3 regions of the Agrobacterium radiobacter genome follow, and region 3 is predicted to be linked to each of the others. Evidence: predicted binding sites of a transcription regulator. Region 3 holds the regulator's gene; each other region holds the start of a gene.
What was found. The regulator LexA, encoded in region 3, represses DNA repair genes until DNA is damaged. The targets are predictions, from matches to a motif close to TGTTCNNNNTGTGTTCNG.
Positions count from the first base shown of each region.

Region 1: the regulator LexA is predicted to act here: its motif matches at 3,910-3,927, upstream of dnaE (DNA polymerase III subunit alpha).
Region 2: the regulator LexA is predicted to act here: its motif matches at 2,578-2,595, upstream of MRBLRC7O_RS15455 (ImuA family protein).

Region 1 covers NZ_JBEGHX010000001.1:973,042-982,756, forward strand. The annotation lists gene proS (proline--tRNA ligase) at 147-1,469, shown strand; gene MRBLRC7O_RS04965 (lipoprotein-releasing ABC transporter permease subunit) at 1,594-2,901, shown strand; gene MRBLRC7O_RS04970 (ABC transporter ATP-binding protein) at 2,917-3,600, shown strand; gene dnaE (DNA polymerase III subunit alpha) at 4,140-7,643, shown strand; gene MRBLRC7O_RS04980 (L,D-transpeptidase family protein) at 7,665-8,903, opposite strand; gene MRBLRC7O_RS04985 (DNA polymerase IV) at 9,073-9,715, opposite strand, start outside.
Region 2 covers NZ_JBEGHX010000002.1:312,108-321,822, reverse strand. The annotation lists gene MRBLRC7O_RS15475 (Gfo/Idh/MocA family protein) at 1-339, shown strand, start outside; gene MRBLRC7O_RS15470 (hypothetical protein) at 412-660, opposite strand; gene MRBLRC7O_RS15465 (glycerate kinase type-2 family protein) at 780-2,051, opposite strand; gene MRBLRC7O_RS15460 (DUF1304 domain-containing protein) at 2,056-2,409, opposite strand; gene MRBLRC7O_RS15455 (ImuA family protein) at 2,633-3,397, shown strand; gene MRBLRC7O_RS15450 (Y-family DNA polymerase) at 3,312-4,829, shown strand; gene MRBLRC7O_RS15445 (error-prone DNA polymerase) at 4,826-8,101, shown strand; gene MRBLRC7O_RS15440 (class I SAM-dependent methyltransferase) at 8,114-8,752, opposite strand; gene MRBLRC7O_RS15435 (AraC family transcriptional regulator) at 8,836-9,715, opposite strand, start outside.
Region 3 covers NZ_JBEGHX010000001.1:1,085,804-1,095,518, forward strand. The annotation lists gene gltA (citrate synthase) at 1-565, opposite strand, end outside; gene MRBLRC7O_RS05510 (ComEC/Rec2 family competence protein) at 872-3,304, shown strand; gene MRBLRC7O_RS05515 (glutathione S-transferase family protein) at 3,324-4,001, opposite strand; gene lexA (transcriptional repressor LexA) at 4,402-5,124, opposite strand; gene MRBLRC7O_RS05525 (VOC family protein) at 5,336-6,214, shown strand; gene kdsA (3-deoxy-8-phosphooctulonate synthase) at 6,214-7,059, shown strand; gene eno (phosphopyruvate hydratase) at 7,207-8,481, shown strand; gene MRBLRC7O_RS05540 (FtsB family cell division protein) at 8,786-9,103, shown strand; gene pdhA (pyruvate dehydrogenase (acetyl-transferring) E1 component subunit alpha) at 9,257-9,715, shown strand, end outside.

The DNA.
Region 1 (9,715 bases), 110 kb from region 3:
GAAAATACCACAAAATCGCCTTTAACGCTCTTTGCATGGCGGGTTTTCATCTGGGTCAGAAACCGCTATATCCGGCGCCAATATCCCTCTATTCGGGGCGATTCCCGCGCCTTTTGGCGCTGTCGTCCACATCAATGGAAGCCGTCATGCGTCTTAGCCGTTATTTCCTGCCCATCCTGAAGGAAAACCCCAAGGAAGCCGAGATTGTCTCTCACCGCCTCATGCTGCGCGCCGGCATGATCCGGCAGCAATCGGCTGGCATCTATTCCTGGCTGCCGCTCGGCAAACGCGTGCTCGACAAGGTCAACAAGATCATCCGCGAGGAGCAGGACCGTTCCGGCGCCATCGAGCTTCTGATGCCGACGCTGCAGACCGCCGAGCTCTGGCAGGAGAGCGGCCGTTATGACGACTACGGCAAGGAAATGCTGCGCATCAAGGACCGCCAGGACCGCCAGATGCTCTATGGCCCCACCAACGAGGAGATGATCACCGACATCTTCCGTTCCTATGTGAAGTCCTACAAGAACCTGCCGCTGAACCTCTACCATATCCAGCTGAAGTTCCGCGACGAGGTGCGTCCGCGCTTCGGCACCATGCGCTCGCGCGAGTTCCTGATGAAGGACGCCTATTCCTTCGACCTCACCAAGGAAGACGCGATCCATTCCTACAACAAGATGTTCGTGGCTTACCTGCGGACCTTCGAGCGCCTTGGCCTGCGCGCTATTCCCATGCGCGCCGATACCGGCCCGATCGGCGGCAATCACAGCCATGAGTTCATCATTCTGGCCGATACCGGCGAATCCGAAGTCTTCTGCCACAAGAGCTTCCTCGACCGCGGCATTCCAGCTGAAAGCACCGATTTCGACGATGTCGCGGCGCTGCAGGGCGTGTTCGACGAGTGGACGACCGATTACGCAGCCACGTCCGAAATGCACGACGAGGCCGCCTATGACGCCATTCCCGAAGGCGAGCGCCTTTCCGCGCGCGGCATCGAGGTTGGGCACATCTTCTATTTCGGCACCAAATATTCCGAGCCTATGGGCGCGAAAGTGCAGGGCAAGGACGGCAAGGAACACCCCGTCCACATGGGTTCTTATGGCATCGGGCCGACACGCCTTGTTCCCGCCATCATTGAAGCATCGCATGACGAGAACGGAATCATCTGGCCGGCCTCGGTCGCTCCTTTCGACGTCGTGATCATCAACATGAAGGCTGGCGATGCGGCCTGCGATGCGGCCTGTGAAAAGCTGTATTATCAGCTCTCCAACGCCGGCAAGGATGTTCTCTACGACGATACGGACGACCGGGCGGGCCAGAAATTCGCCACCGCTGATCTGATCGGCGTGCCGCTGCAGATCATCGTCGGCCCGCGTTCGGTCGCGAATGGCGAAGTCGAAGTGAAGGATCGCAAGACCGGCGAGCGGGAGACCGTGACGATCGAGGCGGCGATGAACAAGGTGCTCGCCTAAGCGCGAATGGAAGACGGAGCGGCTTCACCCGAAGTCCGCTCCGGTTTCGTAGCGCAGATGTAGCAGAAATATGGGCCGGTTTTCGGAAAAGACCGGCCTTGCAGTTTGAGATCAGGGAGACGACATGGCACAAGCCGAGGCTGACAAGGGTGCGGCTGTTTCCGCCGGGGCAAAGACCGCCCGGCCGTTTTCCGCTTTCGAACGCATGGTGGCCTGGCGCTATCTGCGGTCGCGGCGCAAGGAAGCATTCATTTCCGTCATCGCCGGTTTTTCCTTTGTCGGCATCATGCTGGGCGTGGCGACGCTTATCATCGTCATGGCTGTCATGAACGGGTTCCGCACGGAGCTGATTTCCCGCATTCTCGGCATCAACGGCCATATGATCGTGCAGCCGATTGACCAGCCCTTCAATAATTATGATGAGTTGGCTAAGAAATTCGCCGCCGTACCCGGCGTCACCATGGCTCTGCCGCTGGTGGAGGGCCAGACATTGGCTTCCGGTCGTGGCGGTGCGGGTTCCGGCGCTCTGGTGCGCGGTGTGCGCCAGGAGGATATCGACAAGGTCAAGGAAGTCGCCACCAACATCAAAACCGGCGACCTCGTCGGCTTCATGGCGGGTGACGGCGTTCTCGTCGGCTCCAGGCTCGCCGCCCAGCTTGGTGTTACGGCGGGTGACGATATCACCCTCATATCACCAGAAGGTGACGTAACGCCGATGGGCGTCAATCCGCGCGTCAAGTCTTACAAGATTTCCGGCGTCTTCGAGATCGGCATGTCGGAATACGACGCATCGATGATCTATATGCCTCTGTCCGAAGCCCAGCTTTATTTCAATGCCGACGGCATCGTGCAATCCATTGAGCTTTATGTGAGCCGCCCGGATGATGTCGATGGCATCCGTCCGCTGGTGGAGCAGGCGGCCGAAAGGCAGATCTACATTACCGACTGGAGGCAGCGGAACCAGACCTTCTTCTCCGCCCTGCAGGTGGAACGAAACGTCATGTTCATGATCCTCACCCTCATCGTGTTGGTGGCGGCGCTGAACATCATTTCCGGCCTCATCATGCTGGTGAAGGACAAGGGCAGCGATATCGCCATTCTGCGCACCATGGGCGCAAGTTCGGGCGCGGTGATGCGCATCTTCTTCATGACAGGTGCGGCCATCGGTATGGTCGGCACCTTCGCCGGTGTGGCGCTCGGCGTCATCGTCTGCCTCAACGTGGAATCCATCCGGCAGTTCTTCTCCTGGATTTCGGGCACGGTGCTGTTTGACCCGCAGCTTTATTTCTTGAGCCAGCTTCCGGCAGAAATGGATATCAGCGAAACGATTTCCGTTGTCATCATGGCGCTCACGCTCTCTTTCCTGGCAACGATCTTCCCGGCATGGCGGGCTTCCAAGCTCGATCCGGTGCAGGCCCTGCGTTACGAATAAGGACCGCTTCGCAATATGGCAAAAAAAACAGTGCTGCGGCTCACCGGCGTTGAGAGAACCTATGGTCAGGGCGAGACGTCGCTTTCCATTCTGCGCAAGGCCGATTTTGAATTGAAGAGCGGTGAGATGGTGGCGCTGGTCGCCCCTTCGGGCACCGGCAAATCAACGCTGCTGCATCTGGCAGGCCTGCTGGAACATCCCGATGCCGGCGAGGTCTATATTAACGACGCGCCCTGCAACGGCCTGCCGGATGAAACGCGCACCGCGATCCGCCGCAGCGATATCGGCTTCGTTTATCAGTTCCATCACCTCCTGCCGGAATTCTCGGCGGTGGAAAATGTGATGATGCCGCAGCTCATCGCCGGTCTCACCCAGGCTGAAGCTCGCAAGCGCGCCAGCGCGCTGCTCGACTATATGCGTGTGGGGCATCGCGGCGAACACCGTCCGGCCGAACTCTCGGGCGGTGAACAGCAGCGTGTCGCCATTGCCCGCGCCGTCGCCAACGCGCCGCTCCTGCTGCTCGCCGACGAGCCGACCGGCAATCTCGATCCGGAGACCGCGCATTATGTATTCGACGCGCTGGAGGCGCTGGTGCGCCAATCTGGCCTCGCGGCGCTGATTGCCACCCACAATCATGAACTCGCCGCCCGCATGGACCGGCGCGTAACGCTCGCCGACGGGAAGATCGTCGATTTCTGACCATGGGATTGCGCGGGGATGATCCTCGCGCATCACCATGCCTTCCGGAGCGACCGGAACGACTACGCTGGTCGTTGCCGTGAGGGAACGAGGACGAACCGTCGCGAGCCCGGATCAATCTCTCCGGCGCCTCCTGAAGAATAGCTGTTCTCTGAATTTGATTTTTTTCCGAAACCGGAGGCGTTTTTTGCCTTCGGGTTTTTCGCTTTGGAGTCAGCGGCTTGCCGTTCCCTTGATCGGAACCGAAGGCGATTCTCGTACATTAGCAAGAGGAATATCAGCAGAACCCTGTTGACAATCGAACAAAATGAGAACAAAGTTGGAACATAACGAGTAAGGAGAGGCCAATGACTGATTTCATCCGTGACGTTGCTGCTTTCGCTTCCATCGCTGTCTTTGTTGCCAGCTTCTCGGTGATCCTCACCGCCCTGTGAAGAAGACACCGGCGCAGAAGCCTGTATGGACGCCGCAAAGCGGTGGACATTAAGCGCCGGAAATCGGAAAATCGCCCCCTCGATTCAGAATGACAGGATGATGATATGGGCGATGCGGTTATGCGTGGAGAGACCTCTGGCGAAACGTTGAAGACCCCCGGTTTCGTCCATCTTCGGGTTCATTCCGCTTATTCCCTGCTTGAGGGGGCGTTGCCCCTCAAGAAAATCATGTCCAAGGCCGTCGCGGACGGCCAGCCGGCCATAGCCATTACCGACACCAACAACCTCTTCGTCGCGCTGGAGTTTTCCGAAAAGGCGCGCGATGAGGGTCTGCAGCCGATCATCGGTTGCCAGCTGTCGATCGACATGCAGGATGCGGCGGAGGATCGCCGCAACCACAATAGCCATCTTCAGAAACTTCCCGCCATCGTTCTGCTGGCCGCCAATGCCGAAGGTTATGAGCGGCTGGTGGATATCGTCAGCCGCGCCTATCTGGAAGGCGAGGGCAGTGGCGGTCATTCCGTGCATATTACCCGTGCATGGCTGGAAGAGGCCTCCAATGCGGGGCTGATCGCGCTGACGGGCGCTTCCGGCGGACCGGTGGATATGGCCTTGAAGGAAGGCCATGCAGCGCAGGCGAAAGAGCGGCTGCTGACATTGAAGTCACTCTTCGGGGACAGTCTCTACATCGAATTGCAGCGCCAGTCCGGCTACGACCGTTCCCATGAGCGGCGCATGATCGGCCTTGCTTACGAGCATGATATTCCGCTGGTTGCCACCAATGAAGCGTTCTTCCCCTCCAAGGCTGATTACGAGGCGCATGATGCGCTGATGGCGGTGGCGCACAACGCCATCGTCTCCGATGACAGCCGGTTCCGGTTGACGCCCGACCATTACCTCAAGAGTCGTGAGGAGATGGTGGCGCTTTTTGCCGACATTCCCGAGGCGCTCGAAAACACTGTCGAGATCGCGCTCCGCTGCTCCTTCGTGCTGAAGAAGCGTGGCCCGATCCTGCCGCGCTTCACCGGCGCCAGCGACGACCCCGAAGCGGCGGAACGCGCTGAAGCCGAGGAGCTTCGCCGCCAGGCAGTAGAGGGGCTGGATCAGCGGCTGGCAGCGCTCGGCATGGCGGCCGGTTATACGGAGCAGGAGTATCGCGACAGGCTGGATTTCGAACTCGGCGTCATCTCGCGCATGAAGTTTCCCGGTTACTTCCTGATCGTTGCCGACTTCATCAAATGGGCCAAGCAGCATGATATTCCGGTAGGCCCTGGCCGTGGTTCGGGTGCGGGTTCGCTTGTCGCTTACGCGCTTACCATTACCGACGTCGACCCCCTGCGCTTCTCGCTGCTGTTCGAACGCTTTCTCAATCCCGAACGCGTATCGATGCCCGACTTCGATATCGACTTCTGCCAGGACCGCCGTGAAGAGGTGATCCGCTACGTGCAGGCCAAATATGGTCGCGAGCAGGTGGCGCAGATCATCACCTTCGGTTCGCTGCAGGCGCGCGCGGCCTTGCGTGATGTCGGCCGCGTGCTGGAAATGCCCTATGGGCAGGTGGACAAGATCTGCAAGCTGGTGCCCAACAACCCGGCCAATCCGACGCCGCTGTCAAAAGCGATCGAGGAAGAGCCGCGCCTGCAGGAAGAGGCGGACAAGGAGCCGGTCGTCGCCCGCCTCTTGGATATCGCCCAGAAGATTGAGGGGCTTTACCGTCACGCCTCCACCCACGCCGCCGGTATCGTCATTGGCGATCGGCCGCTCTCCAAGCTGGTGCCGATGTATCGCGATCCGCGATCCGATATGCCGGTCACCCAGTTCAACATGAAATGGGTGGAAAGCGCCGGCCTCGTCAAATTCGACTTCCTCGGCCTGAAGACGCTGACGGTGCTGAAGGTGGCCGTCGATTTTGTTGCCAAGCGTGACATCAAGGTCGATCTCGCCGCCATCCCGCTGGATGACGCCAAAACTTACGAGATGCTGTCGCGCGGCGAAACCATCGGCGTGTTCCAGGTGGAAAGTGCCGGCATGCGCAAGGCGCTGATCGGCATGCGGCCGGACTGCATCGAGGACATCATCGCGCTGGTGGCGCTTTATCGTCCCGGCCCGATGGAGAACATTCCGGTCTATAACGCCCGCAAACATGGCGAGGAGGAGCTGGAATCAATCCACCCGACCATCGACCATCTACTCAAGGAAACGCAGGGCGTTATCGTCTATCAGGAACAGGTGATGCAGATCGCCCAGGTCCTGTCAGGTTATTCGCTCGGCGAAGCCGATCTTCTGCGCCGCGCCATGGGCAAGAAGATCAAGGAGGAGATGGACCAGCAGCGTGAGCGCTTCGTCGATGGCGCCATCAAGAATGGCGTCTCGAAGCCGCAAGCCAACACCATCTTCGACCTTCTGGCGAAATTCGCCAATTACGGCTTCAACAAGAGCCATGCCGCCGCCTACGCCATCGTGTCCTACCAGACCGCCTATATGAAGGCGCATTATCCGGTAGAGTTCCTCGCGGCCTCCATGACGCTCGATATGGCAAACACGGAAAAGCTCAACGATTTCCGGCAGGATGCAGGCCGCCTTGGCATCGAGGTCGTCGCACCTTCGGTGCAGACGTCCTTCCGCCAGTTCGAGACAGGTGAAAACCGCATCTATTATTCGCTGGCCGCCATCAAGGGCGTAGGCGAGGGAGCGGTGGAACACATCGTCCAGGTTCGCGACGGCAAGCCGTTCACGAGCCTTGAGGATTTCTGCCTGCGCATCGACCCCAAGCAGATCAACCGGCGTGTGCTGGAAAGCCTGATCAATGCCGGCGCTTTCGATTGTTTCGGCCGCGACCGCGCCGAGCTGATCGGCGGGCTGGACCGCATTATCGGTTATGCGCAGATGGCGCAGAACAATCGCACCATCGGCCAGTCGGACATGTTCGGTTCCGGCGGCGGCAACGGCCCGGAAAAGCTTGTCCTGCCCGCTTTCCAGCCCTGGCTCGCTTCGGAAAAACTGCTGCGTGAATATCAGGTTCTCGGTTTTTACCTCACCGCCCATCCTCTCGATACCTATCGCCCCGTGCTGGAAAAGTTGCGGGTGCAGAATTTCGCCGATTTTTCAGCGGCGGTGAAACAGGGTGCGACCGCCGGGCGTCTGGCCGGCACCGTCACCGGCAAGCAGGAACGCAAGACCCGCACCGGCAACAAGATGGGCATCGTCACCTTCTCGGATGCATCAGGGCAATATGAAGCGGTGCTGTTTTCCGAAGGGCTCGGCCAATTCCGGGATCTGCTGGAAGTCGGCAAATCGCTTGTTATCACCGTGCAGGCGGAAGAGCGCCCGGAAGGCATCGGCCTGCGTATCCAGACGGCGCAGTCGCTTGAAGAGAAATCCGTGCAGATGCAGAAGGCTCTGCGCGTTTATGTCCGCGATTCCGGTCCGCTGAAAACGGTCGCCCGCCATCTCAACACCAAGGGTGACGGCTCGGTCTATTTCATCGTCATCAAGGATGAAGGCAGCCGCGAGATCGAGGTGGAACTGACGGAGAAATACCGTATCTCGCCGGAAATCGCCGCTGCGCTGCGGTCCGCACCCGGTGTCGTTGACGTGGAACTGGTGTGAGGCTCGCGCCTCACACGTCGCTCATACCGGCCCTTCTTTCGTAACGGTGATGAAGTCCGTTCCGGCGCCTGTTTCCATCTGGTGACTAATGTCGGAAACGGTGATCGAGCTGCCGCTTGAAAGCTCCTGTTCGATACGGCTGCGTATCTCTGCGGGTATTTCGAGGCGGCTGAGCACGGCGCTCAATTGATCGAAGCCGCCAGGGGCCTCGGTAACGGTGATTCCGAGCCGCTTGCGGGCTGCCGCCGGCAGGTGGTTTTCGAGCGTCACGCCGTTCCATTCGGCAGTTCCAGCCGCGCGGTCCACGGTCACAGCCTCGAAGAAGTGGGTTCCGAGCGCCACTTCCGGGTCCTTGATGTCGATGGCTGCTTCGAACAGCGGTTTGAAATCCTGCCGCACCATGATCTGGCCGGTCGGCGGATGGTCTTCACCGGCGGAGGCATAAAGCGCCGCCACGAAGGCGTCGGTCAGAAGCGGTCCGGTGGTCTTCAGCCCCTTCCAGCGCTTGAAACCATTGATTGCGCTGATCGTCATCTCTCCGGTGTAACCATCGGCAGAACCAGCATCGAAGCCGAGACGGGTCAGCACGGTTTGAATATCCATCACCTTTTCGCGCTCGCCACGCCGGGTGATGAGAATGCGCAGGGGTGAGGGTTCTCTGGCCTTCGCCACCGGCTTGAGGGACTGGGTCTTTTCATTGACGGCAACCTCAACCGTGCCCAAGGCTGCATCGAATGTCGCCGGGCGCAACTCCACATCCGAAAGAAGCAGCTTGCCGTCATCGGCATCGTCGCGCGGGGCGAACAGCGCCGGATGCTGTACGAAGCGCAGCGAGACCGGGCGATCGGTGATGATGACATGGACGCCAGTGCGCGTGTCGCCGAAAAGTGACCTGGCGAATTTGGAAGGCAGGCGCACGCAGCCATGCGAGGCCGCATAGTTCGGCACCTTGCCTTCGTGCAGCGCGATACCGGACCATGTCAGCCGCTGCATGAAGGGCATGGGTGCAGCCGAATAGATATTCGACTCATGGTATTTTCGCTTTTCCAGAATGGAGAATATGCCGCTCGGCGTCTCATGACCGGCCTTGCCGGTGGAGACTTTCGAGGTGGCGATGATTTCGCCATTTTCATAAAGCGAGAGCGACTGATCGCTTTTTGATACCAGAATCTGCAGCGCGCGGCTGTCAGCGGCTAGCGCCGGAAAAGCGAGAATGCTGGCCGACAGCATGCCAGCCATAAGACGGAGGCGAAGGGACATGACGCAATACACCACATGCACAAAACTTGCCTCACTCAACCACGCGAAGTTTAATGAAGTTTAAGGACGTCCCATTCGCAACATCACTAATTTGTGTAAAATCTAAAATATTTCGGGTGCGACGTGACGGGGGCGGGATTGCGCGGCCCCTCGCACAACCCAGCGGGCATTATTTGCGTGTTCCGAAAGTATAGCCGGTCTCGACGCTGCCCTTGCCGAACTTGTCGCGCAGCTTGTCCATCGCCGCTTCCGCCGCCGCCCGCCGTCCCGCCTGTCTGTCGACGAGATCGGGAGGGTCGGCGAGGCCCGCATCGCGCAGATCGCTGACGCCAATGCCGATGAGGCGAAATTTGGTGCCGTCGGTTTCTTTCTCCAGCAGCGAGAGGCCGGTGCGGAAAATCCGGTCGGCAAGCTGCGTGGGATCGTCCAGCCTGCGGTTGCGGGTGCGGAGCTTGAAGTCGGCCGTCTTCATCTTCAGCACCACCGTCTGACCGGCAATGCCGCTTTTCTTCAGCCGCCAGGCAACCTTTTCGGATAGAGAGCGCAGGATCGGCACCAGATCCTCATGGCGGGAAATATCGTTGAAGAAGGTGGTTTCGGAAGAGACGCTTTTGACGGGGTCGTTATTATGCACGTGCCGCTCGTCAATGCCGCGTGAAAGCCGGAAGAGGCGCTGCCCCATCACGCCATAACGGCGCATCAACTCGCTTTCCTCCATCTCCTGCAGCTGCGCGATCATGCGGATGCCGTCCGCTTCCAGCGTCGCCGCAAAGGCCTTGCCCACGCCCCAGATGGTGGTTACCGGCCGCGCC
Region 2 (9,715 bases), on a different contig from region 3:
GGCGACAAGGCCGGCATTGAGTGGACGCAGGCCGATCCGAACTATCTCTGGTTTACGAAGCTTGGCGAGCCGAAGCAGTTGATCACCCGCGGCGGTGCCGGGGCAGGGGCTGCTGCAGCACGCGTCACCCGCATTCCGTCCGGCCATCCGGAAGGTTATCTCGAAGCCTTCGCCACCATCTATACCGAGGCGGCGCATGCCATCGAAGCCCGCCGCACCGGCTCGGCGCTCGATAAGGCGGTTATTTACCCGACCGTCGATGACGGGGTTAAAGGCGTCGCCTTTGTTACGGCCTGCATCGAGTCCGGCAAGAAGAATGGCGGCTGGGTGAAGCTGTAAGACGAGGTTGCGGCATATTTCTTCTCCCCGTTGCCGGGGAGAAGATGCCCCTGACGTCATCTGCCGACGGGATCAATTGACGCGTGTCGTCTGTCGCTGCACCCGTTCCGTTATGGGGCAGCCATCCTGGAGCTTGGTCCAGGACGAAACGTTGAGCTTCATCTCGCAGCGCGCGAGATAGGAGCCACCGTCGACCTTCAGGCAGGATGTCTGGCCGAGTTCGAACATGGTGCCGCGATTTCGGCATTTGCAATTATGGGCATCCGCCAAGGTCGGAATAAGGGCCATGATCAGGCCAAGTATGAGCACTCCAGTACGCATGGCTGAGGCTCCAAAGAATATACCGCCAGATTACTCCTGTCCGAGGGCATAGTCAAAAACGGCCTTTGCCTGTGATGCGCGCCCTCTGCGGGCAGCAGCCGCTGCGAATTCCCCCGCTGTCACCCGATCAAAATCGCCCTGATATCATTCACATTCGTCAGGGTCGGACCCGTCACGACAAGGTCTCCGGCCGCCTTGAAAGCGGTGTAGCTGTCGTGGCTTACGAGCGACTGACGCGGATCGACACCGGCTTCGCGCATGCGGGCAAGCGTATCCGGCGTCACCACAGCACCCGCCGCATCCTCGACGCCGTCTATGCCGTCGCTATCGCCGGCAATGGCCCAGATCTCGTCCGCACCTTTCAGCGTCAGCGCAAGGCTCAGCAGGAACTCCGTGTTGCGGCCACCCTTGCCGGCTGGCCCCTTGCCAATCGTGACCGTGGTTTCGCCGCCGGAAAGCAAAACGGCCGGACCTTTTAGCGGCAGGCCCTTGCGGCTGGCGGAGAGCGCTATGCCGGCCATAACAGCGCCGACGTCCTTGGATTCGCCTTCCAGCGAATCCCCGAGGATGAGCGGCGTAAGCCCGAGTTTCACGGCCTCTTCCGCTGCCGCCTGCAAGGCGAGCGAAGGGGCCGCGATGAGCCGGATATCCTCGTCGATATCGCCGGCCTTCGGGGTTTCCTCGCCTTTTTCCAGCACCTTGCGCACGTTTTCCGGAAGATCGAGCGCATAACGGGAGATGATTTCCCGCACGGTTTCGATGTCGCTCGGATCGGCAACCGTCGGGCCGGAGGCGATTTCCGAGGGGTCGTCGCCCGGCACGTCGGAAATCAGCAGCGAAACAACCTTGGCCGGTCTGGCAGCCAGTGCCAGCCGTCCGCCCTTGATGCGGGAGAGATGCTTGCGCACGGCGTTCATTTCGGAAATCGTCGCGCCGCTGGCAAGCAAAGCGCGGTTGACGGCCATCTTGTCGGCAAGCGTCATGCCTTCGGCCGGTGCGACCATGAGCGCCGAACCACCGCCGGAAATCAGCGCGATCACCATGTCGTCGGTGGTCAATCCCTCGACGGCGGCGAGAATGTGTTTCGCCGCTTCCGCACTCTTATCGTCAGGCACGGGATGGGAAGCCTCGATGATCTCGATACGCGCAGTCGGGACAGCATGGCCGTAACGCGTCACCACCACACCGGAGAGATCGACATGTGGCCATGCCGCTTCAAGCGCTGCGGCCATGGCGGCGGAAGCCTTGCCGGCGCCCACCACCACGCACCGACCTTTGGGCGGGGAGGGAAGGTGGTGTTGCAACACCTTTGCCGGATCGGCGCTTGCGACTGCGGCCATGAAGATGCGGTTGAGCGCGTCTCTTGCGGACGTGTCATTCCATGCGCTCATCGGCTCATGCTCCGATCCAGAGGAAGCCGAGCGCAAACAATGCCGGCAATGCCTGAATGAACAGGATCTTCATATTGGCTGTCATGGCGCCGAAAATACCGGCCACCAAAACGCAGGTCAGGAAGAAAACCTTGAAGCTCAGCCCTTCATCGCCCTGCATGAGCCCATAGATCAGCCCGGCCGCGAGAAAGCCGTTATAAAGGCCCTGATTGGCGGCAAGCACCTTTGTCTGCCGGGCAAAATCTGCCGAAAGACCGAAAGCCTTGCGCCCGGCTGGCTTTTCCCACAGCAGCATTTCCAGAATGACGATGTAAATATGGATGGCCGCAACCACGGCAATCAGAATGCTGGCGATCATCGGCGGTTTCCTCCAAACCATGATGTCCGTTGCCGTTGTCAGGGTGAACAGGCGGCGAGCGGTCACTTCCGTTTTAACGTCGGGACGAAGGGCTGCAAGGCCAGAATCTCCTCTTCCCGTGCAAACTGTTGAAGAGTGGTGACCTGTTGCTTGACTCTTTGCTGAAATAGGAACAAAACAAGAACAATAGAGATGAATAACCGGAATTGAAACCTGTCATGCCATGCAAAAGCGCGCGGATCAGTTGCTCGTTGTCGAAGAGCTGCGTGAAAGGCTGGAAAGGATCGGTAACGGCCCTGAGCGGCTGCACGAGACCTTGCCTTTCGGCGTGGATGCCATCGACCATCGCCTGCCGGGAGGCGGGCTCAAGCTCGGCTGTCTGCATGAGCTGAGCGGCGGCGGCAATGGCGCTGCCGATGGTGCGGCGGCCGCCCTTTTTGCGGCCGGTGTGGCGGCAAGGCTTTCCGGCAAGGTTTTATGGTGCGTCACCCGGCGGGATCTGTTCATGCCGGGGCTGACGCAGGCTGGCCTTTCGCAGAACCGGCTCATCATTGTTGAATGCCGCGATGAGAAGGGCGTGCTCGACTGTTTCGAGGAGGGTTTACGCTGCAATGGTTTCGGCGCGGTGATGGGTGAGGTGGCAAAATTGCCGATGAACGCCTCGCGACGGCTGCAACTGGCGGCGGAAACCTCTGGTGTTACCGGCATCGCCATCCGCCGTTTCCGGCGCGCGGCCGATGCGGCGCTGTTCGGCGAGCCGACGGCGGCGGTGACCCGCTGGCGTGTCTCGGTCCGTCCTTCTTCGCCCTTGCCGGTGCCGGGGGTGGGCAGGCCGCGCTGGTTTCTCGAGCTTTTGCGATGTCGCGGCGGCGAAAGCGCTGAATTTGAAGTGGAAGCCTGTGATGCAAAGGGTCGTATCGCTCTACCTGCCGACATGGCCGACGGATCGCTTCCGGCGTCTTTCGGGAGAGAACGCGCCGCCGGTTGAAAAGCCGCTGGTCATGATCGGCCGCCAGGGCAGCCGCCGGCTGGTGCTGGCGCTCGACAAAGCGGCAAAGGCGGCGGGCATCCGGCCCGGCACGCCGGTCAGCAAGGCGCAGGCGCTGGTGCCGGGCCTTCTGGTGGAAGATCTGGATGCAGCTGGAGATGCCCGCGCCCTGCAGCAGCTGGCCTTTCATTTTCTGCGCATCTATGCCCCCATCGTCGCCGCCGATACGCCTGATGGGCTGGTGCTGGACACGGCGGGAGCGGACCATCTGCACGGCGATGAGACGCTGATGCTGAGCGGGATGGTCAACCGCCTGCATGCCGCAGGCTTTGCCGCCCGCGCGGCCATTGCCGATAGCTGGGGTGCTGCCCATGCGCTGGCCCGCTTCGGCCGCGAGCAGATCAGCATCATACCGCCGGGCGGGCAGCGGGCGGCGATCAACGGCTTGCCGCTTGCTGCGCTGAGGCTGGAGGAGCGTATCGTTTCAGGGTTGAAGGTGCTCGGCTTCCGCAGCATCGGCGAGCTTGCCGAAGCCCCGCGCGCGCCGCTGACCCTGCGTTTTGGCCCCGAACTCGTCCGGCGTCTTTCCCAGGCTTTCGGGGAGATCGGCGAACCCATAGAGCCGGTGCGCGTGGCCGAACTGGTGGAGGTGCGTCGCGCCTTTCCCGAGCCGATTGCGGCGGCGGAAACGATTGCCCGTTATACGCAGAAGCTGGTCACGGGGCTTTGCTCAGCACTTGAAAAACGCGGCCTTGGCGCCCGCCGGGTCGATCTGGTGCTGCACCGGGTCGATAGCGGCCTGCAGGCGGTACGCGCAGGCACCTCCAGACCGGTGCGCGACATCAAGCAGCTTGTCCGGCTTCTGACCGACCGCATCGACACCATTGATCCCGGTTTCGGCATCGAGATGATGGTGCTGACCGCCACCCATGCCGAGCCGCTTCTCGCCGCGCAGGCCCGATCCTCGCTTCTAGAGGAGGTGCGTGCGGACATCGCCGATACGGTCGATGTCATCCTCAATCGTGGCCACAGGGTCTATCGTTACGCGGCGGTAGCGAGCGATGTGCCGGAACGCTCCGTTGCCCGCGTTGCGGCGCTTGCATCTGAGGATATGCTCGGCTGGCCCGGCCACTGGCCGCGCCCGGTCAGGCTTTTTGCAACGCCGGAACCCATCGAGACGCTGGCGCTGCTGCCGGATCATCCGCCGCGTTATTTCATCTGGAAAGGCGTGCGCCATAATGTGCGGCGCGCCGACGGGCCGGAACGGGTGTTCGGCGAATGGTGGAAACGCGACCGGGAAAAGGAAGCCGTGCGCGATTATTTCACGGTGGAAAATGAAAGCGGCGAGCGCTTCTGGATTTTCCGCTCCGGCGATGGCGAACATGCCGAGACAGGCTCGCAGGGCTGGTTCATCCACGGGGTCTTCGCATGAGCACGCCGCGTTATGCCGAACTTCAGGTGACCACGCATTTTTCCTTCCTACGCGGCGCAAGCTCCTGCGAGGAGCTTTTCGAACAGGCCAAAAACCTCGGCATCGAGGCGCTCGGCATTGTCGACCGCAACAGCCTTGCGGGCATTCCCCGCGCCTACGAGGCGGCAAGCACCCACGGCATCCGGCTCGTCATCGGCTGCCGGCTCGATCTGGGTGACGACCTTTCCGTGCTTGTTTATCCCATGGATCGCCCGGCTTACGGCCGGCTTTGCCGGCTGCTTTCCGTCGGCAAGAAAAGGGGTGGTAAGGGTAAGTGCCGACTGACATGGGATGATCTCGTCGCCTATGGCGAAGGCCTGATCGTGGTGCTGCTCGCTGATCTCGCGGATGATCTCTGCGCGCTTCGCCTGCGGCGGCTGAAAGCCGCTTTTACGGATCGCGCCTATATGGCGCTCAGCCTCAGAAGACGTCCCAATGACCAGATGCGGCTTTTCGAATTGTTCAATATGGCTCAAGTCGCAGGTATACCGACGGTGGTGACCAATGACGTACTGTTCCATGTGCCCGAGCGGCGCATGCTGCAGGATGTCGTCACCTGCATCCGGCATAATTGCACCATCGACGAGGCGGGTTTCCGCCGCGAGCGGCATGCCGACCGCTATATGAAGCCGCCGGAGGAAATGCACCGGCTATTTGCCCGCTACCCCGAAGCGCTGGCCCGCAGTCTCGAAATCACGAAGCGCTGCACTTTTTCGCTGAAGGAACTGGTCTATCAATATCCCGAAGAGCGCACGCTGCCGGGGCTGACGGCGCAGCAGGCGCTGGAAAAAATGGTCTGGGAGGCGGTGCCGGGGCGGTATCCGGATGGTCTGCCGGCGAAAGTGGAAAAGGCGCTGAAACATGAGCTTACACTGATCGGCAGGCTGGAATACGCCCCCTATTTCCTGACGGTAAACGCCATCGTTCGCCATGCACGCTCGCTGGATATTCTCTGCCAGGGACGTGGCTCGGCGGCCAATTCGGTTGTCTGTTACGTGCTTGGCATTACCGCCATCGATCCCGTCAAGGTCGATCTTCTGTTTGAACGTTTCGTTTCTGAAGAACGGCGTGAACCGCCTGATATCGATGTGGATTTCGAACATCAGCGGCGTGAGGAGGTCATCCAGTGGGTCTATGACACCTATGGGCGCGACAAGGCCGCGCTGTGTTCGGTCGTCACCCGTTATCGCGGAAGGGGTGCGCTGCGCGATGTCGGCAAGGTTCTCGGCCTGCCGGAAGATCTGACGAAACTTCTATCCTCGCAGGTCTGGCGCTGGAGCGAAGGGGTGGACGAGAAGCAGGTGAAGGAGCTGAACCTCAATATGGAGGATCGTCGTCTGAAGCTTGCCCTTGAACTGGCCAACCAGCTTGTAGGCACGCCGCGTCACCATAGCCAGCATCCGGGCGGCTTTGTTCTCACTCATGACCGATTGGACGAGTTGGTGCCGATCGAACCTGCTGCCATGGACAAACGGCAGATCATCGAATGGGACAAGGACGATGTCGATATCATGAAGTTCATGAAGATGGACTGTCTGGCGCTCGGCATGCTTTCCTGCATGAAGCGCGGCTTCAACATGCTGGAAGAACGTACTGGTGATAAGTACGATCTTGCTACCGTGCCGCAGGATGACGATCCCACCTATGAGATGATCCAGAAGGCCGATACGCTTGGCACCTTCCAGATCGAAAGCCGGGCGCAGATGTCGATGTTGCCGCGGTTGAAGCCGAAGATATTTTACGATCTCGTCATACAGGTCGCCATTGTTCGTCCGGGTCCCATTCAGGGAGATATGGTGCACCCATATCTGCGCCGCCGCGACAAAAAAGAGGAGGAACATTACCCGAAAGAAGAGCTTAGAGGGGTACTGGGCAAAACACTCGGTGTGCCATTGTTTCAGGAGCAAGCCATGCGCGTCGCTATCGAATGCGCTGGTTTCTCCCCCGGTAAAGCGGATCAACTGCGCCGCGCCATGGCCACCTTCAAGAATGTCGGCACCATCTCCAAATTCAGGCAGGATTTGATCGACGGCATGGTGGAGCGCGGTTATGAAAAAGAATTCGCCGAACGTATCTTCAAACAGCTGGAAGGGTTCGGCAGTTATGGTTTTCCCGAAAGCCATGCGGCCTCCTTCGCGCTGATCGCCTATGCCTCCTCATGGCTGAAATGCCATTATCCCGATATTTTCTGTGTTGCCCTTCTAAATTCACAGCCCATGGGGTTTTACGCCCCGGCGCAGATCGTGCGCGATGCGCGCGATCATGGCGTGGAGGTGCGCCCGGTCTGTGTCAATAACAGCCGCTTCGATTGCACGCTGGAGCCCACGGGTGAGAAGGATGCGAAAGGCGACGAGCGGTTTGCCGTGCGGCTCGGTATGCGCCTGGTGAAAGGGCTTTCCAACAAACATGCTGCCGATATAGTCAATGTCCGGCAGGATCGGCCTTTTGCCTCGGTGGATGATCTCTGGCGAAGGGCGGGCGTTCCCGCCGCTGCCCTCGTCTGTCTCGCCGAAGCCGATGCCTTTTTACCGTCGCTTTCGCTTGCCAGACGCGAAGCGCTCTGGGCCATCAAGGCCTTGCGGGATGAGCCGCTGCCGCTTTTCGCCGCCGCCGCCAGTCGGGAAAATGCCGTGGTGGATGAGCTTCAGGAACCCTCCGTCGCGCTCAGGCCCATGACTGACGGTGGTGAGGTGGTGCAGGATTACGGCCATGTGGGGCTGACGCTGCGCGAACATCCCATGACCTTCCTGCGTCGCGATCTTTCCCGCCGCCGCATCGTCACCTGTGCGGAGGCCGTGCGCGCCCGTGATGGCGCATGGCTGGAAACGGCGGGTCTGGTGCTGGTGCGCCAGCGCCCCGGCTCGGCAAAGGGGGTGATCTTCATGACACTGGAGGATGAGACGGGCATCGCCAATGCGGTGCTGTGGGTAAAAACCTTCGAAAAATACCGGCGCGTGGTGTTGTCCGCCGGCATGGTCGGTATTTACGGCAAGATCCAGCGGGAGGGTGAGGTGGTGCATTTGGTCGCCTATCGGCTGACAGATTTGTCGGAGGCGCTGGCCAGCGTGGGCGAACGCAACCATGCCTTTCCCCTGCCGCATGGGCGTGGCGATGAGTTCCACCACGGCATTCCACCGGATGATCACCGCACTATCAGGAAGCATCCGCCGCCTGCCGTGGATGATGCGGACGAGGTGGAGCGGATAAAGGTCATTTCCCGCAATTTTCACTGAAGGCGGCTCAGATCACCTTTTGCGCGCCACGATGTAAGGACGATTGTCATTGCCCTTTGTCGCGTGGATTTCCGTGGCCAGAATGTCAAAACCGCCGGCGTCTATATGCCGGCCAAGCTCGGCCGCGTTGAACACGCCGGCAAAGGGCGCCTTGCCGATCACACGCATCGCCGGCAGGACAAGGCGGATAAACGGGTTCATATCCCTAACGCAGGGGGTCTTGGTGATGAACAGCCCGCGCGGGCCAAGCAGGGAATGAATGTGCTGCAATGTGCCGCGCAGGTCGCGCACCAGATGAAGATAGTTGAAACCCAGCACCACGTTGAACTGATGAGGGTCGGGCGCAAGCGTTTCCACGGTCGCAGTGCTGAAAACGAGGTTCGGGAGAGGGCCGGCGGCGTGTTTTCTTTCCTCGGCGATTGCGATCATGCCGGCGGAAATATCCGTCGCAAGATAGTCTTTGACGCTGCACGCAAGCCGGATCGCCGTTGTCCCGGTGCCGCAACCCAGTTCCAATACCCTGTCATCCGGATTCAGCAGGGCACGGGTCCGCTCCAGCGTGCGCTCATATCCGGCCTCATCCGAAATCCTGCCCTTTGCATATTTCCGAGCGGTCCGGTTCCAGAAACGGGCGTCGTCGGCAATACTCATGGTGGATGCTCCCCGGACGACGCCCTTCCGCTTCGGGCGGATCTGCTCTCACGCGGATATCCTATCCGGTTTGTTTGTAGCTTTTAAGCCGCATCCTCCAACCCGGCCGTGTCCTTCCGGCGAAACTGGCTGGGCGGTGCGCCGAGCACGCGTTTGAACGCGCGGCTGAAGGAGGCTTCGGAATCGTAACCGAGTTTTTCCGCCGCCAGCGTCACGCGCATGCCTTCGCGCAGCCACAGCCGTGCCTGGTGCATGCGCACGCGCACCACATAGCGCGCCGGGCTTTCGCCCACCACGCGGGTGAAGCGCTCCGCGAAACTGGAGCGGGAAGCGCCCATCAGGGAAGCAAGTTCCTCCACGCTCCAGTCCTTTTCGGGATTGAGGTGGATGGCGGCCAGCACCCGTCCGAGTTCGGGGTTGCGCACCGCAGCCAGCCAGCCGCTGGAATCGCCGCAGCCATATTCCACCCATGTGCGGATCAACGTCGCGGTCAGCACATCGGCAAGCCTTGCCAGAATGCCGCCCGCACCAACGCGGTTCAGTTCCACCTCACGCGTCATGGCCTCCAGCAGGTGCGGAATGGCCGGGTCGCTTTTGGCGAGATCGCTGGTCAGCATGACATCCGGCATCAGCTGCAGGAGAGGGTGCAGATTATCCATGTTGAAACGCATCGAAGCGGTAAAGGCCACGGTATCGCCGCCGGCGCTGGCGCATTGCAGGTCGAAAACGCCCTGGCAGACTTCCTTCTTGCCGAAACGGTCGAAGGGGGTAGGCGTCACATCCTCGCCGCTACCCAGCACATGGGCGTGGCCGCGGGGCAGAAGAACGGCGTCGCCGCATGTTAGCGTCAGCCACTCGCCGGAGGGTTTGCGCAATTTCGCCTGGCCGACACCGATGAAATGGAACCGTGCCGCTTCCTGCTCGGGAAAAGCTGTCGCCCAGGGGGTGGCCATGCGGCATCGG
Region 3 (9,715 bases):
TCGGGTAAACGAAGGGCTGGCCGATATGGTACTTGTAGGCCATGGCGGCGATCGTCGGCATTTTTGCGATCATACGCAGCGAAGCGACCATGCGCTGGTGCGGATCGGTAATGTCGGTCGAGTCGTGATAGAAGGCCGAGAGAGCGCCGACCGTGCCGCACATGACGGCCATCGGATGCGCGTCGCGACGGTAGCCGGTGAAGAAGCGGCTCATCTGCTCATGCACCATGGTGTGACGCGTGACGCGGGTGTCGAAATCCTTCTTCTGCGCAGCCGTCGGCAGTTCGCCGTAGAGCAGCAGGTAGCAGGTTTCCAGGAAGTCGCCCTGTTCGGCAAGCTGCTCGATGGGGAAACCACGGTGCAGGAGAACGCCTTCGTCACCGTCGATGTAGGTGATCTTGGATTCGCAGGAGGCCGTCGACGTGAAGCCCGGGTCGTAGGTGAAGGAGCCCGTGTGCTTGTACAGCGTGGCGATATCGACGACGCTTGGTCCAATCGTGCCTTCCCTGACCGGGAGTTCGACCTGTTTTTCGCCAAGTGTCACTGTAGCGCTTTTTTCCGTCATACTGATCCTCCGAAAACATGCGGGTGGGGGCGTTGAGACACGCCCCGCGGTTAAGCGTCTACCGATTAGCTATATGATCCTTGCGCCGATGCCAAGCTATCCAAAGGTCAAATTGTGCATTGCGGCATACGCAATTGCGTTGCTTTTCGCTTTATCATCATAGCAATTCGATCTCGGTCAACGCAGGGTTAAAGGAAAGCATTGCAATCCCTCGCATCCGCCTGCAAACCTGTTTCCGGTGCGGCAGGGGCGCGGCGCAGAGTGCTTGGTCAAGGGGAAAAAAAGCATTTCGGATATGCGGAAACGATGCAGGGCGGCTTGCCCGGCACGGCGGAGATTCTGTTCCCGCTACGCAGAGCCGGGGATGTCGCGACATATGATACGCCCGCCCTTGTCAGCAGGCCAAAACTGCGAGCTGTCGCCTCTCAAAAAATCGCCGCGTGCTTCGCCGAGGAGCGTGCATTCGGCCACGATTTTCTTTTCGTGCCGGTCTTCATCGGCTGTGGTGCGATCTTCTGGTTTTCCCTCGATACCTCGCCTTCATTCCCTGTTCTGGCAATCATATGTCTCATTGCCGCGGGCCTGGCATCCTTCACGAAATATCGTTCGGGCCTGGCAGCGACGGCCTGCGGCTTTTTCGCGCTGTTCTTGCTGGGCATGCTTTTCGCCGAGGTCGAAACGCGGCGGGTGGGAACCGTGGTGCTGGATACACCCGTCACCACTACCATTACAGGCACGGTGACGCGCCGGGAGGTCGATGCACGCGGGGATTGGCGATATGTGGTGCGGCTTGCCGCGACGGAGGCGCCGGCATTGTCACGCCCGCCGGAAAAGGTCTCGCTTCTCTCACGCGGGGGAGGTGAGCCTGTCGCACTGGGCGCGACCATTCGTGGTAAGGCGCGGCTTTCGCCACCATCCGGCCCGGCTTTGCCGGGGCTCAACGATTTCGCCTTTGCCTCCTATTTCAGGGGCATAGGCGCGACGGGCTTCTTTTATAAGCCGCCACAGACGGTCATATCACCCGAAGATGACATCAGCGCCGGAACGGACTGGCTGGAATGGGCCGATATGAGGCTTTACGGCCTGCGCACCGCCATTGCCGAACGCATTCGCAACACCATCGGCGGGGACGCCGGAGCCTTTGCCGCCTCCATCGTCACCGATGAGAGACAGGCCATATCTGCCGGGACGATGGAAGCGCTGCGGCTTTCCGGCCTTGCCCACATCGTCGCCATATCCGGGCTCAACATGGCGCTCGCGTCAGGCATATTTTTTGTGGGGCTGAGGCTTGCCTTCAGCCTTTTTCCGGCCTTTGCGCAGCGCTGGCCCGTCAAGAAGATCTCGGCTTTCGCCGCACTCCTGATGACGCTTGCCTATTATCTGATTTCCGGTTTCGCCGTCTCCGCCGAACGGGCCTGGCTGATGATGTCGGTGATGCTGATCGCTGTTCTCTTCGATCAACCCTCGCTCAGTCTCAGGAATGTTGCGCTTTCCGCTCTGGTCATTCTTGCCTTGTCGCCCTCGGAAATCATGGGGCCGAGCTTCCAGATGTCCTTTGCCGCAACCATCGCGCTCGTCGCCTCCTATGCCGCCTGGAGCCGCTGGCGTGTTGATCGCGAGCGTCTGTTCATCGGGCGCAAACCGGCATGGATGACGGTGGCGCAAACGGCGGGCGCCATCATCGGCGGAGTCATCACGACCTCGTTGATCGGCGGTCTTTCGACTGCGATCTATTCCGCCGAGCATTTTCAGCGTGTCACCACCTATGGACTTTTTGCCAATCTGGCCGCCATGCCGCTCATGTCGCTGATCGTCATGCCTTTCGGCCTTGTCGCCATGCTGCTGATGCCTTTCGGGCTCGATGCTCCGTTCCTCAAGGTCATGGGTTACGGTATGGCTCTCGTGATCGAAGTTTCTCGGGAGGTGGCCTCCTGGGGAGGAAGCGCTGCGACGGGGCGGCCACATGGCTGGTTCCTGGGGCTTGCCTCCGTTGGTTTTCTGCTGCTGGCATTGTTACGCAGCCGGCTGGCGCTTCTTGGTTTGCCGTTTCTGGTCCTCGCCTTTGGCCTGTCGGCGGCCACGGCCTATCGCAATCCGCCTCATCTGCTTGTTCATGAGGATGGCATGCTGGTGGCGCTGCTGGAGGATGGCAAAGCCTACACGACGAAAACACGGCCGCAGGGTTTCGTTTATGACCAGTGGCAAAGGGCACTGCTGTTGCCGGAACAGCCAGTTCCGCCGGTCTTTCTCAAGAGCGAGGCTGCGGCAACCACCGTGGCTTTAACCAAGGCGAAGCTTGATCCGGAAAAGATGAGGGCGGTTACACGGCAGATGACGGTGGCCCTGAGAGACGCGGAGCCCGGTATTTTCACCTGCAGCAAAGGCATATGGTGTGCCGCACGCGCGGGAAGCGGCGAATGGATCATCGTTCTGGAAGATGGTCGATTTGCCGGAAAGGCATGTGATATCGCCGATATTGTCGTCGTTTCCCGCAGAACATCCTTCTCCCAATGCCGCTCGGGCGCACTTCTGCTTAACCGCGATATCCTGCGCCGGATCGGTTCACTGGAAATAGACTTTGCCGGCAGCGATCAGGTAGCGGTAGTCGGCAGGTTGCGCGCCGCGATAGCCGGCATGGACAGGCCCTGGAGCGAACATCGCTATTACGACTGGAAAAGCGGCCGTTTTGACCATGAGGTCCCTGATGCCGTCACGCGGTTGCTGGCGGCACCACAATGAGGGCCGCCAGCCTGGATCGTCAGGCCTTGATGCGCAGATCCGTCGTCAATTCGCCGATCCCGCCGATTTCCTCTTCATGCGCCGCGTCGCGCCAGGTTTCCTTCAGTCCGGCCTCGTACCATTCGCGCATGGCGGGCAGGGCGAGCAGCCGGTCACAATAGGCTTTCGCTGCGGGCGAAAGTTCCGCGCCATAGGTCTGGAAACGGAAAGCCACCGGGCAGAAGAAGGCATCGACCGCCGTAAATTTCTGGCCGGCAAGAAAGGGCCCGCCAAATTTTGCCAGGCCTTCGCTCCACAGCGCATCAACGCGCTTTATGTCGGCCGCTAGCCCGGTATCACCACCCTTCGGTTTTACGCGAATGCCGACCGACATGGGGTAGAGATTGCGCAGCGAGAAAAAGCCCGCATGCATTTCGCTCGCAGCCGAACGCGACCAGGCTCTTGCCTGCTTGTCGCTCGCCCAGACGCCCTGATGTCGCTCCGCCAGATATTCGGCGATCGACAACGATTCCCAAACCGTCACGCCTTCATCAACGAGGCAAGGCACCTTGCCGGTTGGCGAAAAGGTGGAGAAGGAAACGCCTTCGCCGAAGGGAACGAGTTTTTCATCGAAAGCAATGCCGAGCGTGCGCATCAATACCCATGGCCGCAGTGACCATGAGGAATAGTTCTTGTTGGCGATATAAAGATCGTACATGGCGTGTTCCCCGATATGATGCGCATTTCTATACCGGCGGATGGGCCCAGGAATATTGCAAATAATCCATGGCTCCCATAAGCCGCATTGATGAGTGGGACAGGAAGAAAAGAAGCACCTGCAGGTCACCATTCGGAGATAACGACGAAACACACCGCGACGAGACTGATGACCTGCATCCTTTCTCAACGAAATTAAGGATGCTCATTTTCAATCATCTGTTTCTTACCGCTGCCTGCTGGCCTTCGCGATAAAAGATGTGCGGACCTGCCAGACGATGTCGCTTCTCACTTATGCAGAACCGCATCATTCCAAGGAGCAAGCTGCAATGCTCCATAAGGGGAGCGCCATCCTCTTGATGGTGCCCGCAGCAAAAGGAATTGCGGCCCCATGCCTTGAATCAATGGTAACGGCGGATCAGTCCGACCAGCTTGCCCTGGATTTTCACCCGGTCCGGTCCAAAAATACGCGTTTCATAGGCCGGGTTTGCCGCCTCGAGCGCAATGGAGGCGCCCTTGCGACGGAAACGCTTCAGGGTGGCTTCCTCATCATCCACCAGCGCTACAACGATATCACCCGGATTTGCCGTATTGCCATTGCGGATGATGACGGTATCGCCATCAAAAATGCCGGCCTCGATCATCGAGTCGCCCTTGACCTCAAGAGCGTAATGTTCGCCCGAACCCAGCATATCAACAGGCACGGCCACATCGTGGGTATTGTTCTGGATGGCGGAAATCGGCACACCGGCAGCGATGCGGCCCATGACCGGCACGGTGACGGCCCCGACGAGATCATTGGCCGGCGTCTTGGGGGCAGGGGCCGCTTCCGACGCCTTGGGTTTGCCAAGGCTGCCTTCGATGACGCTCGGCGAAAAGCCGCGCTGCGGCCTTGCACCCGGCGTATAGGCCTCAGGCAGCTTGATGACTTCCAGCGCTCGCGCTCTATTTGGTAGCCGGCGAATAAACCCGCGCTCTTCGAGGGCGGTGATCAGGCGGTGGATGCCAGATTTCGAGGCAAGATCGAGTGCGTCCTTCATTTCATCGAAGGATGGCGGCACGCCGGACTCTTTCATTCGTTCATGAATGAAGAGAAGCAATTCCTGCTGTTTGCGCGTGAGCATGAGGAAAACACCCTTTAGAATCGTAGTGGAAGTCGCGAAACAAATACAGAACGAACACTATATGTTCCATATGTGTTCCGCAATCCCCTAAAATTTCGTGAAGCTGCTATCTGTTGTTTTGATGATTTGCTTCTTGGCCTACGATTGTGCTTTTCTGCGGCCCAAATCGTCCAGGCATGTCCGGGCGGAGTGCCAGCGCAGGAAACAGGTCATGATGAAATCCCATAGCGTCGATCATCTCGTTCTGCCGGTGCAGGATATCGGCGTTGCCGCGAAACGTCTCGCCAGCCTTGGATTTACGGTCTCACCGGAGGCTTTGCATCCTTTCGGCACCCGAAATGCCTGTGTTTTTTTTACCGACGGGACCTATCTGGAGCCGCTCGTAATTGCTGATCCGGCTAAATATAATGCGTCGGCAGACAGGGGAGATGTGTTCACGGGCAGGGACAGGGCCTTCCGGCAACGTGACGGGCGGGAGGGTTTTTCGGCTCTTGTCGCCAAAACCGAAGATGCCCTTGCCGACCATGACAGGTTTCTGACGTCTGGCGTGTCAGCGGGCGATGTGTTCCAGTTTTCGCGGCCTGTGCGGATGCCGGATGGATCGGAAAGCGAGGCGGCGTTCCGGCTGGCTTTTGCGGCAAGCGGGGCGGCGGATTTCTTTCTGTTTAGTTGTCAGCGGCTGCAGGCCCTGCCGGGCGATCGAACAGTGCTGGAGCGCCATGCCAACGGTGTCTCCGGCCTCAGTGAAATCGTTCTGTTCTCCGGTGATGATCCGAACGCGGCGCGCTTGATCGAAACGGTGTTTGGTTGTGAGGGCAGAATATCTCCGGATGGTGATATGGTTTTCGCGACCGACAATGCGCGCATCAGATTGACCGGAAAACCTGATTTCAGCGGACAGGCCCCGAATACTCCTGATTGGAGCGGCGGCGGATTGCGCGGTGCGGGCATCGTCTTTTCGTCGCACGATCTTGCCGTGACAGAGGCGGCGCTTGCTGCTAATGGCGTGTCCTGCGCAAAAGCGGACGGTCGCCTGGTGGTGCCTGCGGCACCCGGTCAGGGCGTTGCCTTCGCCTTCGAGGAAAAATGATGAGCGTTACGAACAATCTCAAAGTCACCGCCGGCGACGGCGTCAGCAAGGTTTCCTTCTCCAATGCCGAGCGTTTTTCGCTGATTGCCGGCCCGTGCCAGATGGAAAGCCGCGAACATGCCTTCATGATTGCAGGTGTCCTGAAAGAGCTTTGCGACAGCCTCGGGATCGGACTTGTCTACAAGTCCTCCTTCGACAAGGCGAACCGCACCTCGCTTTCCGGCAAGCGCGGTATCGGCCTTGACAGCGCGATGCAGGTTTTCGCTGATCTCAAGAAGGAATTCGGCTTTCCTGTTCTGACCGACATTCACACCGAGGAGCAATGCGCCATCGTTTCCGAGGTGGTGGATGTGCTGCAGATTCCGGCTTTCCTCAGCCGCCAGACCGATCTTCTCGTCGCCGCCGCCAAAACCGGCCGTGTCATCAACGTCAAGAAGGGCCAGTTCCTGGCGCCCTGGGACATGAAGAACGTGCTCGCCAAGCTTAATGAGAGCGGCAACCCGAATGTGCTTCTGTGCGAGCGCGGCGCTTCCTTCGGTTACAATACGCTGGTCTCCGACATGCGCTCCCTGCCGATCATGGCATCGCTTGGCGCGCCGGTCGTGTTTGACGCCACCCACTCGGTGCAGCAGCCGGGCGGGCAGGGTGGCTCCACGGGCGGCCAGCGCGAATTCGTCGAGACCTTGGCACGCGCGGCGGTCGCCGTCGGCGTGGCCGGCCTCTTCATCGAGACCCATGAGGACCCTGATAATGCGCCGTCTGACGGCCCCAACATGGTGCACCTGAAGGACATGCCGAAACTGCTCGAAAAGCTTCTGGCTTTCGACGCCATCACCAAAGCCTGAGGGCTGGCCGCTGCGGCGGGCGCCGTTTGTGCCAATCGATTTTAATGGCGGGCGGGCCGTTTCCGCTGCCCACCGTCATTGTAATTTCTTCGCCATCGTCTAAGACAGGCGACGGAAAATATCTGTTCCATTCCCAAGGGAGAGACCATGACTGCCATTACCGATATCATCGCGCGCGAAATCCTCGACAGCCGCGGCAACCCGACCGTTGAAGTCGACGTTTATCTCGAAGACGGCTCCATGGGCCGTGCCGCCGTTCCCTCCGGCGCCTCCACCGGCGCGCATGAGGCGGTTGAGCTGCGTGATGGCGGCAAGCGTTATCTCGGCAAGGGCGTGGAAAAGGCGGTCGAAGCCGTCAATACGGAAATCTTCGACGCGATTGGCGGTTTCGACGCTGAAAACCAGATCCAGATCGACCAGATGATGATCGCGCTCGACGGCACGCCGAACAAGTCGCGTATCGGCGCCAACGCCATCCTCGGCGTGTCGCTCGCCGTTGCGAAGGCTGCCGCTGAAGCGTCCGGCCTGCCGCTTTACCGTTATGTCGGCGGCCCGAACGCGCATCTGCTGCCGGTTCCGATGATGAACATCATCAATGGCGGCGCGCATGCAGACAACCCGATCGATTTCCAGGAATTCATGATCCTGCCGGTCGGCGCGGAAAACATCCGCGAAGCCGTGCGCATGGGTTCGGAAGTGTTCCATACGCTGAAAAAAGAACTGTCGGCGCAGGGCCACAACACCAACGTCGGCGACGAGGGCGGTTTTGCACCGGGCCTCGAAAGTGCGCCGGCTGCGCTCGATTTCATCATGAAGTCGATTGAAAAGGCCGGTTACCGTCCGGGCGACGACATGTTCGTTGGTCTTGACTGTGCATCGACCGAATTCTTCAAGGACGGAAAATACGTTCTCGAAGGCGAAGGCCGCACGCTGGAGCCGGGCGCGATGGCTGAATATCTCGCCGATCTGGTCGGCAAGTATCCGATCATCTCCATCGAAGACGGCATGGCTGAAGACGACTGGGAAGGCTGGAAGACGCTGACCGATCTCGTCGGCAACAAGTGCCAGCTGGTGGGCGACGATCTTTTCGTCACCAACTCCGCACGTCTTCGCGACGGCATCAAGATGGGGGTTGCCAACTCCATCCTCGTCAAGGTCAACCAGATCGGTTCGCTTTCCGAGACGCTGGATGCGGTCGAAACGGCGCACAAGGCCGGTTACACCGCCGTCATGTCGCACCGCTCGGGCGAAACGGAAGATTCCACCATCGCCGATCTCGCGGTTGCCACCAATTGCGGTCAGATCAAGACCGGTTCGCTTGCCCGTTCCGACCGGCTCGCGAAGTACAACCAGCTGATCCGTATCGAGGAAATGCTGGGCCCGCAGGCCGCTTACGCCGGCCGTTCGATCCTGCGCGGATAATTCGCGTTCAGGTTTGGCGACGTGGCCCGCCGCTTGGCGGGCTGAGGTTGGTGAAAGACGTGTCCACGCATGAGACGTCGTCCTCGGGCCTGACCCGAGGATCCACCTTCCAAACCACTTATAGATCCTCGTCCCAAGGGCGAGGATGACGAAGTTGAGAGGAGAACTTTCTTTGCAAACGTAGCCCGCCTTCCGGCGGGCTTTTTTGCGTCCGTCAGCCGACAGGAATTTAAGGTCAACGGATAGTTAAACAATCCGGCTTAGTCTCAGAATCACGTTGTGCGTTTTAAGGCTTCTCTCCGGCATGTGGACCAGACATCATAAAAAGAGACGATTCGGCCGTTTGATCGTTCCGGCCATCACGATCGCTTTTCTTTCCTATTTCGGGTATCATTCCATTCATGGCGACTTCGGCCTGCAGGCGACGGAGCGGCTGGAGCGGCAGCGCATTACCCGCACCGCGGAGCTCGCAAAGCTCACGCAGGCGCGCGTGGCGCTTGAGCGGCAGGTGGAATTGATGAGCGACGGCTCGCTTGAGCGGGACATGATCGACGAGATTTCGCGCTATCAGCTCAATATGTCCCGTACGGACGAAATTGTCATCATGAATACCTACTTCTAATTAACCGAAATCAAGTTAATTAATGATTTGTGATTTATTCACAGCACTTTAGCGTGAATATGTGCCATGCGTTTAAAGCATTGCTGCATGGCATTTTCTTGCATATGGTACGCGCCACTCTATCCATTCAAACGGCAACTCAGGGAGGGATGAATGGCGCCGCGAAAACCAGCGACCGTATCCGGCCGAAAGACAACGGCAAAGGCTGCAGGCGAATTCACCGGTAAGAACAGCCCGGACTTTTCGAAGGAAGAAGAGCTTCACGCCTATCGTGAGATGCTTCTCATCCGTCGCTTCGAGGAAAAAGCCGGCCAGCTTTACGGCATGGGCTTCATCGGTGGTTTCTGTCACCTCTACATCGGTCAGGAAGCCGTTGTTGTCGGCATGCAGATGTCTCAGAAGGAAGGCGATCAGGTCATCACCGCTTACCGTGACCACGGCCATATGTTGGCTCTGGGCATGAGCGCGCGTGGCGTCATGGCCGAATTGACCGGCCGCAAGGGCGGCCTGTCGAAAGGCAAGGGCGGCTCGATGCACATGTTCTCCAAGGAGAAGCATTTCTACGGCGGCCACGGCATCGTCGGTGCGCAGGTTTCGCTCGGAACCGGTCTA